3 regions of the Bacillus shivajii genome follow, and region 1 is predicted to be linked to each of the others. Evidence: riboswitches for the same ligand, from Rfam matches in the RefSeq annotation. Region 1 holds a riboswitch; each other region holds the start of a gene.

What was found. A riboswitch is a leader RNA that binds a small molecule or an ion and turns the genes downstream of it on or off. The one in region 1 is predicted to bind thiamine pyrophosphate.
Region 2: it holds a riboswitch for thiamine pyrophosphate, as region 1 does, so the genes downstream of both, tenA (thiaminase II) here and tenA (thiaminase II) in region 1, are expected to answer to the same signal.
Region 3: it holds a riboswitch for thiamine pyrophosphate, as region 1 does, so the genes downstream of both, LGQ02_RS15390 (Ykof family thiamine-binding protein) here and tenA (thiaminase II) in region 1, are expected to answer to the same signal.

What each region holds. Positions count from the first base shown of each region.
Region 1 covers NZ_CP084703.1:3,315,412-3,320,374, forward strand. Annotated here, with positions in the region: gene thiE (thiamine phosphate synthase) at 1-127, shown strand, start outside; gene LGQ02_RS16095 (putative polysaccharide biosynthesis protein) at 627-2,246, opposite strand; TPP riboswitch at 2,462-2,563, shown strand; gene tenA (thiaminase II) at 2,721-3,395, shown strand; gene LGQ02_RS16105 (secondary thiamine-phosphate synthase enzyme YjbQ) at 3,443-3,844, opposite strand; gene proC (pyrroline-5-carboxylate reductase) at 3,894-4,703, opposite strand.
Region 2 covers NZ_CP084703.1:787,701-792,663, forward strand. Annotated here, with positions in the region: gene pepF (oligoendopeptidase F) at 1-1,131, shown strand, start outside; TPP riboswitch at 1,337-1,440, shown strand; gene tenA (thiaminase II) at 1,789-2,463, shown strand; gene LGQ02_RS03810 (ABC transporter ATP-binding protein) at 2,456-3,232, shown strand; gene LGQ02_RS03815 (ABC transporter permease) at 3,229-3,981, shown strand; gene LGQ02_RS03820 (ABC transporter substrate-binding protein) at 3,978-4,963, shown strand, end outside.
Region 3 covers NZ_CP084703.1:3,164,157-3,169,119, reverse strand. Annotated here, with positions in the region: gene LGQ02_RS15400 (ABC transporter ATP-binding protein) at 1-1,334, opposite strand, end outside; gene LGQ02_RS15395 (ECF transporter S component) at 1,315-1,920, opposite strand; gene LGQ02_RS15390 (Ykof family thiamine-binding protein) at 1,935-2,537, opposite strand; TPP riboswitch at 2,655-2,760, opposite strand; gene LGQ02_RS15385 (hypothetical protein) at 2,830-3,159, opposite strand; gene LGQ02_RS15380 (DUF4190 domain-containing protein) at 3,320-3,610, shown strand; gene LGQ02_RS15375 (sigma-w pathway protein ysdB) at 3,687-4,103, opposite strand; gene LGQ02_RS15370 (dUTP diphosphatase) at 4,857-4,963, shown strand, end outside.

The DNA of each region.
Region 1 (4,963 bases):
TAACCAAGCTAACGCTGCAAAAGTAGTTCGCGGAAAAGCTGATGGACTTTCAGTCATTACTGCAATTTCAAAAGCAGAAGACCCTACCGTTGCAACAGCAGAGCTAGCTAGCGTTTGGACGCGTTAGTTTAAGATGAAATAGAATGACTCATAAGTGACAGACACTTATGAGTCATCTTATTTTTTAACGTTTTAACTTTAACAATATTTTCACGAAACTTTATTGGATTGATAATTTAGAATAAAGATTAGCATAAACAAACCAAAGAGGTATATAAGAAACGTTTGTGCATTCAAAACAATCATCAATACAAATAAAAGGCCGACACCTATAAACGCTAGGTCATATATTCTCCTCTTTAGGCTCCGTTCACCCTTAGTCCAATCTATGGCCGTTAGTACGGAAATGAATAAATATAGTATTAGAATACCGATAAACCCTAAAAGTGTAAGGTCATCCACCCTTATTCCCCCTACCGATTAATGAATTGAAACTATTCCTGCTATATTTCCCCTATATAATTTTTACGAACTATACAGAAAAAAAGTTCCTTTATCAGTTATTTCATATGATGAAAAAATCGCACGGATTTTCTAAATGAAAAGTCCATGCGATTTTTCTTTTATTATTGTTTTTGTAAAACTTTAAAACGATGGCCTAAAATTTGGCCTGCCAACCCTGAACGAATACTAATGTACATGTAAACGATCATTCCACTTATAACAGAGAAGCCGAGTACGACAAACGCATTCACGCGGCTATCTAATGGGAACCATTGTTGCAAGCCTAAACTAATAATAACAACAGCACCAGCCATAACGGCAGTAAACAGAACGATTAATAAGATTCGCTTTATTAAATATTGATAATCATAGTCAGCAAACTTTCCAATCGCCCAAACATTTACCGCAATCGCAATACCGTAGCCTATCGCCGTACTTAGTACAGCCCCTCCTGGTCCGATCGTGACAATAAACAAGTGATTCGTTACAAGCTTAAACAAAATTCCAGCAAGTAAAGCGATAACTGCATATTTTTGTCGGTTTATCCCTTGAAGAAGTGCTGATGTTACGGCAAATATTGAAAACAAAATCGCAACCGGTGCATAATACGTGAGCATCTCTGAACCGATATGGAAGTCCTCCCCGACGCCAAAGAGTGCACCATAGGCAGAATCACTTAATAACATTAAACCAACTGCAGCCGGAACGCTTAAAAACAAAATGATTTGATACGTTTGCGTAATTTGCCTTTGCAATAAATCTGTATCGTTATTTGTAAATGACTTCGTAATTGTCGGCAGAATTGTTAAAGACATCGCTGTTGCAATTGATACAGGAATTAAAATGAGCTTGTGAGTTGCTTGAGCGAATACCCCAAAGTACATTTCTGCAATTCTTTGTGGCATTCCAGTTTGATCTAATGCATTGTTAAACGTTAATAAATCAACATTTTGATATAACGGAATGGATAGACCAACAAAAGAAATTGGCAACGCATACTTCAATAGTTCTTTATACATTTTTGGTAGCGGAATGTTATGGTCTACCGTACTTTCTTCTACTTGTTTGTTTAGTTCTGCATTGCGTTTTTTCCAATAGACAATTAATACTGCCAGTCCACCAAGTGCTCCAACAAACGCCCCAAATGTTGCAAAACCGACAGCTGTTCCAAGTCCACCGCCCCAAACATCAATGATTAAAAAGGTTAAGATCAAGATGAAAATAATCCGAATAATTTGTTCAATCACTTGCGATACGGCAGTTGGTCCCATCGAACCAAAACCTTGGAAATAACCACGAATAAGCGACATAATTGGTACAACAAATAAGGCGACACTTACCATCCGTATTGTAAACACGACATCGCCAATCGTATTCCCTTCTAGTTGTTCAGGGTCCACAACGCGATGCGCAATCGGATTGGCTAGGAAAAATAAAAGTAAAAATGCGATAAGACCGGTAATGGACATAACGACAAGTCCTGAGCGGAACAATCGCTGACCTGTTCGATAGTCACCTAGTGCATTATATTTTGACACAAATTTTGATACCGCTAATGGAATCCCTAGTGTAGCTAAACTTAATATTAACGTGTAAGGTGCATAACCATATTGATATAGTGCTAGACCTTCAGCACCGACGATCGCTTTAAATGGGAACACATAGATTAATCCCAGCATTTTCGATATAAAGATACTTGCCGTTAAGATCATCGTTCCTCTAATTAGTTGTTGATCAGACATACGTAATGGTCCTTTCTCTATAAAAAACTGTTCAAAAAGACTTACTCTCTTTGAACGAATGCTTTCATCACACTGTTTGCATTTTATCATAGTTCTTTTAAAAATGGCATGATCAGCCTATAAGCAAATAAAATTGTCGAAATAAGGGTTTCAATATTTATTGACAATTCTCACTTTTTCAACTATCGTAAAACTTGAAATAATTAATTTCATAAGAAGTCCACTAGGGGCGCTTTTGAGCTGAGATAAGGATTTTCCTTGGTCCCTTTGAACCTGATTTGGTTAGTACCAACGTAGGGAAGTGGAGTCGACGCATCGTCACGTGTATCGTGACGTTATTGATTACTGGTCGTACCATTTGTAATCATTTTCGTGCTGTGAGTCGCTCCATTTCGGAGGGGCTTTTTTTATTGGGCCTCGTCAGCCTTTTATCCCTCTATGATGGACTTCAAACATTTAAAGGAGGAATGGAGTATGTCATTTTCACAGCATTTACGTAAGGAAGCAGATTACATTTTTGAGGCAACGTACAATCACCCATTTGTAAGAGGAGTTGCAGAAGGAAAACTCGGAAAAGAACAATTGATTCATTACGTAAAACAAGATTTCGAGTATTTAAACGCGATGATTCAAGCTCGTGCGTTGGGGATTGCCAAATCTTCAAATCGTGAAGATATGGAAATGTTCAACACGAGTATCGGGTTCATTTTGAACAGTGAAATTCACCCGCATAATAATTTCTGCCAAGTCGCTGGCGTAGATTATGAAGATTTACAAGGTTACAAGTTAGCACCTACAGCTCAACATTATTCAAAATTCATGTTAAATGTTGCTCACGAAGGAACGATTGGTGAACTTATTGCAGTTACCTTACCTTGCCCTTGGATTTATTTACACATCGGTGAGCGAATCATGGAAGAGTATAAGCCAGATGAAAATCACCCCTTTTATGAGTGGATTTCTTTTTATGGTGTACAAACAGAACCTCGCATGCAAAAATATCTAGACAAACTTGATCAATTAGCAGAACATGCGTCCAACGAAGAAAAAGAACGTATGAAAGATCATTTTATGACAAGTTGTCAGTTAGAGTATATGTTCTTTGATATGGCTTACAAAATCGAAGAATGGCCTTTACAAGAAAAATAAGTTATTAGTAAGGGTGTCGCCAATTTAATGCGACACCCCACTTATCTTTATCCTTCTATTACTTTTAAGTAAAAGTTTCTTGATCTCGGTCCGTCAAATTCACAAAAATAAATGCCTTGCCACGTTCCAAGAATTAATTTTCCCTCTTCAATGATCACCATCTGTGAGGGGCCTACTGTACTTGCTTTTAAGTGAGACGCAGAATTTCCTTCCGCATGACGGTATTTTTCATGTGTCCAAGGATATACTTCATCTAACCGCATGAGCATATCGTGCTTTACGTCTGGATCAGCATTTTCATTTATTGTAATGCCTGCAGTAGTGTGTGCACAGTAAATATAAACAACACCACTTTCTACACCAGTAGAGTCGACATAGTCTCTCACTGCTTTTGTCACATCAATCATTTCATCACGGTGATTTGTATTCAATGAAACCTTTTTAACCATTGACATGTCGTTCACACCTTTCACTTTATAATATGATAGGCATTTCACTTTATTTTTCGCCTTGGCTTCTCGCGTGTTCATTCGTAGCACGAACGGCTTCTTTTACTAGATCGTGAAACCCTTTTTTTTCTAGTACTTTTAACCCTTCTGCTGTAGACCCGCCAGGTGACGCAACTTGCTCACAAAGATCTTTTGGTTCATGTCCTGCTTCGATCATCGCGACGGATCCATTTAACATTGTTTTCACAAGTTGTCTTGCTTGATCACGTGTTACGCCATTTTCTACTGCTGCATCTTCTAGCGCTTCGACAAACGCATATACAAAAGCTGGGGCACTTCCAGTAATCGCTGTTAAATCATGAACTTGTTGTTCAGTAAGTTCTCCAGCCTCACCTATTGAAGATAAAATAAGTGAGATCACTTCACGGTGTTCTCTTTGAACATGCTTTCCACAAACATACGTAGACATGGATTTTCCAACTTGCGCAGCTGTATTAGGCATAATCCAACAAACTGGCGCTCCTTTTGGAAGTCTTTTTTCCATATAGCTTGGGTCAATACCAGCGGCAACTGTAACAACTAACTGGTTTGACATACGTTCATTTAGTTTATGTAATAAGTCTTCATGTGTATGTGGAGGTGAAGCTAGTAAGATGACATCATGATTTTTTACTTCATCTTCCCATTTTTGAGAGATTGAAACATTATATTTGTCTTTTATGTAAGTTAATTTACTTTTATCTGACTTATTCGTCATCGTAATTTTTTCTAGTGATGGGTGGTCAGTGGTAACAAGGCCTGAAAGAATCGCTTCAGCCATTCTACCAGCACCAACCATAAGTATCCTTGTTTTCTTCATCGTCATTCAGCTCCTTTAACTACTGATTACATTAACATGAATTTACATTTGAGTCATATGATGAACGCGAAGTTCTTTTAATGAAAAGGTGTTGTTCAAGTTCAGTGTTGATAAAAAGTGTTATTGTACAGTTGTTATCTTTTTAAGAGCGAAGGTGGCGACTCCGGCGGGAAAAGCACGAGGTGAAGATCCACTTTGGGAAGAAAATTTATTTTCTTCCCAAAGTTAGCTGAAGCCGTGCCCGCGGAAAGCGTCCACCG
Region 2 (4,963 bases), 1.9 Mb from region 1:
CTAGAGCAGTATAAAAATACGTATGCTGCGACATATGCGACAGAAGTGAAAAAACAAGTCGTTGAAGCGCGCCTTAGAAACTATGATTCAGTTACAGATATGCTCCTTCATGAGCAACAAGTCACGAAAGAGATGTATCATAATCAGTTAGATACAATACAAACGGAGCTTGCGCCACATATGCGCCGTTATGCGAAGTTGAAAAAACGTGTTCTCGGGTTGGAACAAATGAAATTTAGTGATCTGAAAGCGCCACTTGATCCAGAATTTGAACCTGAAATTACGTATGAAGAAGCATCAAAGCTTGTCCTAGAATCACTTGAAGTGATGGGGCCTGAATATATGGAGATCATGAAGCAAGGAGTGCACAGTCGCTGGGTTGATCGTGCTGACAACGTCGGAAAGCGTTCTGGAGCGTTCTGCTCAAGTCCTTATGGTGTTCACCCGTATATTTTAATGACGTGGAGTGATTCGATGAGAAATGCGTTTACGCTTGCGCATGAACTAGGTCATGCCGGTCACTTCCGGTTAGCTGGTCGTTATCAAAACATCTCGAATACTCGTCCGTCTAGATATTTTATAGAAGCCCCGTCAACAATGAATGAGATGTTATTAAGCCAGCACATCTTAGCGAAGCCAAATGATGATCGAATGCGCCGGTGGGTCATTCTCCAGTCCTTAGGAACGTATTATCACAACTTTGTCACTCATATTTTAGAAGGCGAGCTTCAACGTCGTGTGTACGACTTAGCAGACGAAGGAACGCCAATTACGGCTAAACTTCTATGTGAGCAAAAAAAGGAGTTGTTGTCGCAATTTTGGGGCGATGCGGTTGAAATCGATGACGGGGCAGGGTTAACGTGGATGCGCCAGCCTCATTATTATATGGGACTATATCCATATACGTACTCTGCAGGGTTAACCGCCTCAACAGCAGCCGCGCAAACGATCAAGGAAGAAGGGCAACCGGCTGTTGATCGATGGATTTCTGCTTTAAAAGCTGGAGGAACGTTAAAACCACTCGAGCTTATGCAGCTAGCTGGCGTCGATATGTCAACACCTGATCCGATTAAAAAAGCCGTAGCTTACGTCGGTACCTTAGTCGATGAGCTGGAAAGAAGTTTTGAATAAATAAGAAATTCTATTTATAACCGTTAAACCCTCTACAGGTCCTCTAGTTGATTCCATAAAATTTCCAGGTGCCTGGCACCTGGAAGCATCTAGAAATTAATGGTTATACTTTTTGGGGGACTGTCATATATTTTCTTCAGTTGTTGATTAAACCATATAAGTATGGTACAAATATTCATAGATTAATGATTTCGAAAATTAAATAGAATCACTCTAGGGGTGCTTATCGAAGCTGAGAGAGACGACAGGTCTTAACCCTTTTAACCTGATCTAGTTCGTACTAGCGTAGGGAAGAAGTGTAATATGATAAATGAATGACGTGTATTTTTTTCAATATACGTGCAAAAATTTATTAAGTTTTTTAACCACTTCTTGCTATAGGAGTGGTTTTATTTTTTGTCACACTTTAAGAATTTTTAACTTTGCTAAAGGATTAAAGTAACTGCTCCTGCGTTTACTCGTCGCAGGTCGGAGTTATTTCGACGAAGCTGTTGCTTTGTGCTCCTGCGGTTACTCGTCGCAACTCGAAGTTTAATCAATGGAGTTATGCTTGTGGCAACTAAGGCTGTCGCCATTAGGACTTGGCGATAAGCCAAGTTTTGTTTATGATGTTTTAACGATAGTTAGAGTCATTAAAAAATAAAGGAGTGAAAAAGCATGAAATTTAGTGAACGATTACACGAAAACTTGAAACCGATTTGGCGTAAAAACCATGCCCACCCATTTGTGCAAGGGATTGGGGAAGGAACGTTAGAAAAGGACAAATTCCGATTTTTTATGATCCAAGATTATCTTTATTTAATTGACTATGCGAAACTATTTGCAATTGGTGCAATGAAGGCAAAAGATGTTGAGACGATGGGGAAGTTTGCTAACTTGTTAGATTCAACTCTAAACGAGGAAATGTCTTTGCATCGAGAGTACGCAAAAAAGTTTGGAATTAGTGAAGAAGAGCTCGAAACAGCAAAACCAGCTCCAACAACGCTTGCATATACACACTACATGTTACATGTCGGTCAAAATGGAGGCTTAGCCGAACTTGTCGCCGCTCTTTTGCCTTGTATGTGGAGCTACTGGGAAATCGGTAAAGAGTTGAATGAAAAGCCTGGAGCAAGTGAGCATGAATTTTACGGAGGGTGGATTCAAATGTATAGCTCTGACGAATTTGGTCAGCTGGCAACATGGTGCATTGATTTACTTGACGAGTTGACCGCAGGAAAGCCAGAAGAAGAGCTTGTAAAACTAGAGGAAATCTTCTTAAATACAACACGGTTTGAGTATATGTTTTGGGATATGTCTTATCGTCAAGAGATGTGGCCAACAGATGAGTGAACCAGTATTACAGTTTGAAGGTGTCAGCTTTCACTATGCAAAGGACAAAGGGCAGGACGTTACATTAATCATTGATAGCCTTCAACTCGACGTAAAGCCTGGTGAGTTTGTAAGCATCGTTGGCCCGAGTGGATCAGGAAAAAGTACATTGTTTAAATTAATTACCGGCTTAGAACAACCTACTGCTGGTAATATATTGATCAACGGTGAGGTGTTTGAGGATCGACTCGGTCATGTTGGGTATATGCCTCAACAAGATTTGCTCATGCCTTGGCGAACGATTATTGATAACGCATCTTTGCCACTAGAATTAAAAGGGGTAAAGAAACGCCAAGCTCATGAACAGGTAAGAGGCCTTTTAGAAGAGTTTGGTTTGAAAGGTACCGAAAACAAATATCCGGGTGATTTATCTGGAGGTATGAAACAAAGAGTCTCTTTTTTACGGACGATTTTAAGTGGTTCTAATGTCTTGCTTTTAGATGAGCCATTTAGTGCCTTAGATGCGATAACTAGGATATCCATGCAAGAATGGTTATTAGAGCAATGGAAAAAGTGGCAAAAAACGGTTTTATTCATTACCCATGATGTAGATGAAGCGTTATTTTTATCAGACCGAGTGTTCATTCTTACAGAAACACCTGTTCAGCAACTTCAAGAGGTTTACGTTCCGACAAAGCGCCCAAGATCGATTCATGATTTAAGTGAACCATCTGTTGTTGAATTGAAACATTATTTACTAGATCAACTACGACCGAGGTTGAAAGCATGAGGAATTGGAAGGATTATAGTGTCTCATTCATTCTTGTGGCTATTATTCTAATTATTTGGGAGTTGGGCGCGAGATTGCTGGATATGGCTTATATATTACCAGCACCAACCCAAATCATGTTGAAGCTCTGGGAATTAAGGGATCCGTTATTTTTTGTCCATTTACCTGCAACGTTGACGATTATTGTTGTCGGTCTTTTCATATCAATTGTATTGGGTGTTGGCTTAGCGATTTGGATGAACCTTAGTAAAGCCGCAGAAAAAGCCTTTTACCCGATTATAATCTCATCACAAACGATTCCTGTGATTGCTTTGGCACCGATCTTTGTTTTATGGTTCGGTTACTCGATTTGGAGTAAAGTTATTGTCACAGTTCTTATTACATTTTTTCCGATTACAGTAAATACTTTTGATGGGTTACGCTCAAGCAGTAAAGAATTAAAAGAACTTCTGTTAACAATGGGAGCAAAGAAGAAAGATATTTTCTTAAAACTTTATATTCCATCGGCACTTCCACATTTTTACTCAGGATTAAAAGTTGCTGTAACACTGAGTGTTATCGGTGCGGCGATCGGAGAATGGTTAGGCGCACAAGCTGGTTTAGGCTATTTTAGTCGAAGAATGATGACACAGTTTGATGGAGCAGGCGTTTTTGCGCCAATCGTATTATTATCAGCAATTGGAATTAGTTTATTTTTACTTGTCGTTTTACTAGAAAAGATTACATTAAAATGGAGGAAAACAGGATGAAGAAATGGTTATTAAGTAGTTTTATTGTCGCGGTTATCGCTACTCTTGCGGCGTGTGGAGGAAATGAAGCGGATGAAGAAATAACAGAAATTGACCTTATGCTCGATTGGTACCCAAACGCTGTACATAGCTATTTATATGTGGCAAAGGCACACGGTTATTTTGAAGAAGAAGGTGTGAAAGTAAATATTCAGTTTCCGGCAAACCCGACAGACCCTATTAATCTCGCAGCAGCAGGAAGAGTGACGCTGGGGATTTCCTATCAACCAGATGTTGTTATGGCTCGCGCTAACCAAGATGTGCCGGTGAAATCAGTTGGAGCAGTTGTTCGTTCTCCTTTAAATCATATCGTTTATTTAGATGATGAAGGAATTGAGTCGCCGAAAGATTTAACTGGTTTACAAATCGGATATCCTGGAATTCCATTAAACGAACCACTTCTAAAAACAATGCTTCAAAATGATGGGGGAAACTTTGAAGAATTACAAATGGTTGATGTTGGTTTTGAGTTAGGTTCATCAATTGTAAGTGGGAATGTTGATGCTGTGATTGGAGCATATATTAATCATGAAGTACCAGTATTAAGACATGAAGGGTATGAGCCCAACTACTTTAATCCAGTAGATTATGGGGTTCCGAGTTTTTATGAATTGGTTTTCGTAACGAATGACCAAACGTGGGAAGAGCAGCAAGATGTGATTGAAGCGTTTTGGCGTGGGGCAACGAAAGGATATGAATTTATGAAAAACCATCCGGAAGAAGCTCTAGAAGTGTTATTAAGTAACCAAGACGAAGCGAACTTCCCTTTAATTGAAGAAGTTGAGCAGCAAAGTCTCGAAATATTATTGCCAAAAATGGCGTCTGAGGAAGGGTTCGGTAGTCAGGATGAAGCGGTGTGGCAAGAAACAATTGATTGGATGAAAGAATTCGGATTAATTGAAGAGGAACCATCTATCGATGATATTTTCGTAGATATTGTTAA
Region 3 (4,963 bases), 150 kb from region 1:
AAAGGATTGCTCCACATCTTACCTTCTAATCGAAATCGTGATAGTAAATGTGTAACTTTTTCTCTAATATCGTGCTCTTTATCACGATTTAACTTCATACCAAATGCAAGTTCATCATAAACGGTGTCCGTTATAAATTGATGTTCAGGGTTTTGGAACACAAACCCAAGATTTTTTCGTAACTCATGTTCAGACCACTTTTTAAAGTCTTTACCAAGTAACGATCGTGAGCCAGTAGTTGGTGTTAAAATCCCAGCCAATATTTGTAAAAGTGTTGATTTACCTGCTCCGTTTTCACCGACGATGCCGATAAATTCGCCTTCATGAAAATCAATATCTATGTCCCGTAACACTTGTTGCTTTTTTTTCCTTGAATACGAAACATCTTTCAATGAAAGGATTGGGGAACTTTCTTTAATGGTAGGTTTGGACGGACTTACGTATAAGTTGAAACCTTTATTTTTCTCAGCAAAAAATAAAGCAAGTTCTCTTTCCGATAAAGGGCAATAGTTTTCATCAAAAGCAAATGGCTGACCATGCTTTAAGTACGTTTCGACCACTTTCGGTAAATGAACTCCTTCTTTTAGGAGCAAATCTGCATTTTTGTAAAAGATCGAGCCAGGCTCTCCTTCTGCAATTTTTTCCCCTTGATGACTTAGGCATATGACACGATCAGTAAATGATAGCCAGTCGTCAAGCTGGTGTTCAATAATGAGAACGGCTAAATGATGATTTACTTTTAATTGACCGATCAAATCAATAAACCCTTTACGTGAATAGGGGTCTAAGTTTGCTGTCGGTTCGTCTAAAATGATTAATTCCGGTTCTAAAAGAAGGACAGAAGCAAGAGCAACCTTTTGTTTTTGTCCACCGGAAAGTTCATGGATTGGCCTTTTTAGTAATGATTCAATCCCCACTTGACGTACGATCTTCTCAATGCGTGGCTTCATTTCTTCACGAGGAACTTGGATGTTTTCCATTGTGAAGGCAAGTTCGTTTTCGACAGTTACCATACAAAATTGGCTTTCAGGATCTTGGAAGACCACACCGATTCTCTTATTTAATACACCTTTTTCAAATGACTCAATGTTTTCTCCTTTATAATAAATACTCCCTTTTTTCCAACCTTCTACAGCATCTGGATATAATCCATTCAAACAAAGGGCTAGCGTGCTTTTTCCTGAGCCACTTGGTCCCATTAGGAGAACCGTTTCATTTCTTTCGATTCGTAAATTCATATTTTTAATCGTCGGATTTTTTTGAGAGTCATAATCAAAAGAGAAGTCCTCTACAGAAATGAGAGGACTTTCTTTATTAAGATGCTTTGTTTTCACGTTGTGCTTTCCACTCCTTCCCAAGAGCATAGCTTCGTAGTACACCGGTATTGGCAAGTTGATCGCTAATGTATTTACCTAATAAACCAGCTAGAAGTGCACCACTAATGAGACGGACAATAAACATCGCTGTTACAAGTTCAGTAGATAATGCAGCAAAACCTGAGATATACCATCCCCATACAAAGCTGAAAATAGCCGCAGACATTCCGGCTAAAACGAGAACTTTTGTTGTGTAGTTTTGCCATTTTGTTGCAGCGAACACGGCTTCGGCACCTAGTCCTTGGATAATTCCTGTGATAATCAGTCGCGGTCCTGCAGGGCTTCCGATTAATACTTGAATCGTAGCAGCAATTGTCTCTGAGATAAGTGCAGCTCCTGGTTTTCGAATAATATAAGCTGTAATGATCGAAACGATGAACCAAATCCCAAAAATCACTTCGTAGCCAAATGGACCAAGGCCAAATGGAGTTAACACATTTCTTAAGCCTTGACCGAAAAAGTAAAAAAGGAGATAAATAACTCCGAAGACGACACCTAATATCGACATAAGGACAATTTCACGTAAATTCCATTTACTCGTCATGACACTTGTCCCCCTTATTTATCTTTCTTTGATGGACTGTTCGCTGAAATTGCTGTTGTCATCGTCACATGGCTACGTTCATCTGTTTTCGAAGCATTGACAAACGCTTCTTCTAACGTTTTAAAAACATCATTTGCATCACCGTCAAGGCGTGAAGCGTAATGAACACCTTTTGTAAATGTCCCGTGCTCCTTAGCAATACCAATCTGGTCTGCAATGACTTGCATATAATTTTCGTTATTCATCGGATAGAGGGCAAATTGCGAAGCTACTTCTATATTTTCTTGTTGAGATGCTTCTTCGTTTAACCTGACATCATCTTCTGACATGTACGTATCTCCATCAGAGTCACCAGGACAACCAATTGAAAATGTTCCATTGAAGACAACGTGTACACCCGTTTTTGCAGCATGAACATAAATCGCTTTTGTTACATCAAAAACATGTTCACTTCTTCCGCGAATACATGTACTTACATCATCTGTTTTCATCCATACTTTGCTCGTATCAACTTCCGTTAGCGCTCCTTTAATGACATCAACAAATCTGTCGGTCATTGGATAAACGGAAAAACGACATCCAACAATTCTACTAGTTCCACAACTTAATCCTTGCATGAAAATATTCCTCCTTGAAAATATGTTCAACATCGTTCCGTATTTTCGCTTAAAGGGCAATAAAAAAACTGCACTTCCACAAGGAAATGCAGTGATAGTCAAACGTATCATATTCATATGACGTCACTGGCACTTCCCCACGCTAGTATTATCTAGTTCGGGTTCAAAGGGTTAACAGGAATTTCACCTGTCTCTCAGCGTTATAGCACCCCTAGTGCGAATTACGGTTATAATGTTGTTATTTATATTCTAACGATAAAAAACTTGTTTTGTAAAGTCATTGATTTTAATCTTAATGTAAGTGACGTTCATATGCAAAGTAAGAATAAGCTCTATACCCAAGAGAGAGGAGAATAAGCGCTATAAATCCCCACCTAACTGGCGAATCGATGAAAAATAAAAGAGGTAAAAAAATGAGTGCTAAAACGGAAAAAACGTTCGAGGCTGTGCCATTCACTGGTGTGTTATCCACAAGTAGTGTAGACATACCTTTAATTTTCTTAACAAAACAATTGTGACAGTACGGGACGACCGCTAGAAAAACTGTTGCCACAACGAGATCAGTACGATACGTCAATTTTTTTGCACAATGATCACAGCTGATTGATTTATGAGTATTCATTTCTTCCTCCTATATCAGAATCATTCAATCGGTACTGACTATAACTTTTATTTGCTGTAGTGCATATCATTGCAACGCTTGTATATGTATGAAATGATGCAAGAAAAGATCATTTTTCACTTAATCATTCAATTAAGTTTGAGAAGAAAGGGGCCTGAAGGTGACTGGCTTTCAAGTAGGAAAAATAGAAAAAAATAATACAAAGGCTGTCGTTTCTTTAGTAGTTGGAATCATTGCTCTTTTGTTCATCGTTTTTGTTTGGATCGGAATGATATTAGGCCTTTTAGGCATGATATTAGGTGTTATCGCTCTGCTTGAGACGAAAAAGACCGCTCAGAAAGGAAAGTATATAGCGATTGCCGGAGTTGTATGTAATTTATTAGCAATTATTTTGCCTATCATTATCATCTTTGTTATCTTTAATATTTATATGAACCCATCAGTAACATGACAAAAAAGGGCTGGATCGTATCAAGTTTTCTCGATATCCTGATTGATCTTTTACAGCTTGATAGGGTAGCCCTTGTTTATTCTTTTAATGAAAGTCGTTCCTCATTTTTCATCTTCTTTAGTAAATCGCTGATCGGACGTTTCCATTCGATTTTTGCTTTTGGATAACGGATTAATATTTCTTTTTCAATAAATTTAAAGTCATTTTTCGTGAGTCCTTTCAACCGATCATTATCCTCTGTCCAGATCATAATCGATGTAACTTCAAATGACTCATCAGTTGTTCCAAGGAATTTCTCTCCTTCAAACATGACCGTTCCGTATGTGAACAGTAAATTTTTTCGTACATTACTAGGCTCATCAAGCAAATAAAACTCACCATTACGATGGGCTGATTCGAGCTTCCTGCGTGGGTCAAGCCAATATTTAATGGCACTGTATATAATGATCCCTATGGCTATTAGAAGGAACAATCGAAATAAGATCACAGTCATTGTTATCTCTCCTTATGTGGCATTTGTTGATCCTTTTATGTGCACACTATTTTACTACTCTCAATCAATTAGTTACTAGTCATTATATTCCCTTTTTTGTATCATTAAAATCTAAATAAAGTCCACTTATTATATATTTACGAGTCATTTGTGATATGGTTTCAAAATGAAACTTTTTCTTTGTTATAATAATGGATGGATTTTTTCAAATGAATCAATTTCATAACTCAAAATATGATGCGAAATTTCGAATGATGAGTGTGAACTTCACTTCAGACGGACGCTTTCCCGAGGGCTTGTCTTCAGCTAACTTAGGCTCAACAAATCTTCGCCTAAGTGGATCTTCAGACTGCGCTGATCCTCCGGGAGTCGCCGCCTTTTGTTACGTTCACTTCTAAAGAAAACTCGCCGATTGGTGAGCCTTTAAGGCGAAGACAAAGGCGTAGTTGCACTTATACTATACACAAAGAAATTTTCACTACGTCGAAATTGCTCCTTAGCTAAAATTTTATACATTCTTATAGTGTAAACAAAACTTGGCTTATCGTTAAAGAGATTCTTAGTACTCTTCACCTGCGACGAGCAAGCGTAGCGGCGCAGAAGCACTTATCTATCTACCATAAATTAATAAATTCTGATAGTACAAACGTACATTTAATGAAGTATTTATAATATCATTCGTTTCACTGCGAAAAAAACGTAATTATGAAATCCATTCAAATAAAAACAAAAATTGATTAAAGGTGTGAAACAATGAATTTTACTGAGTTATATAAAAAGCAAAAAGAATTGGATACTTATATTGAAGAAAAGCATCGCTTACAAACGGAATCGTTATTAGACCGGAAGCTGATGGCATT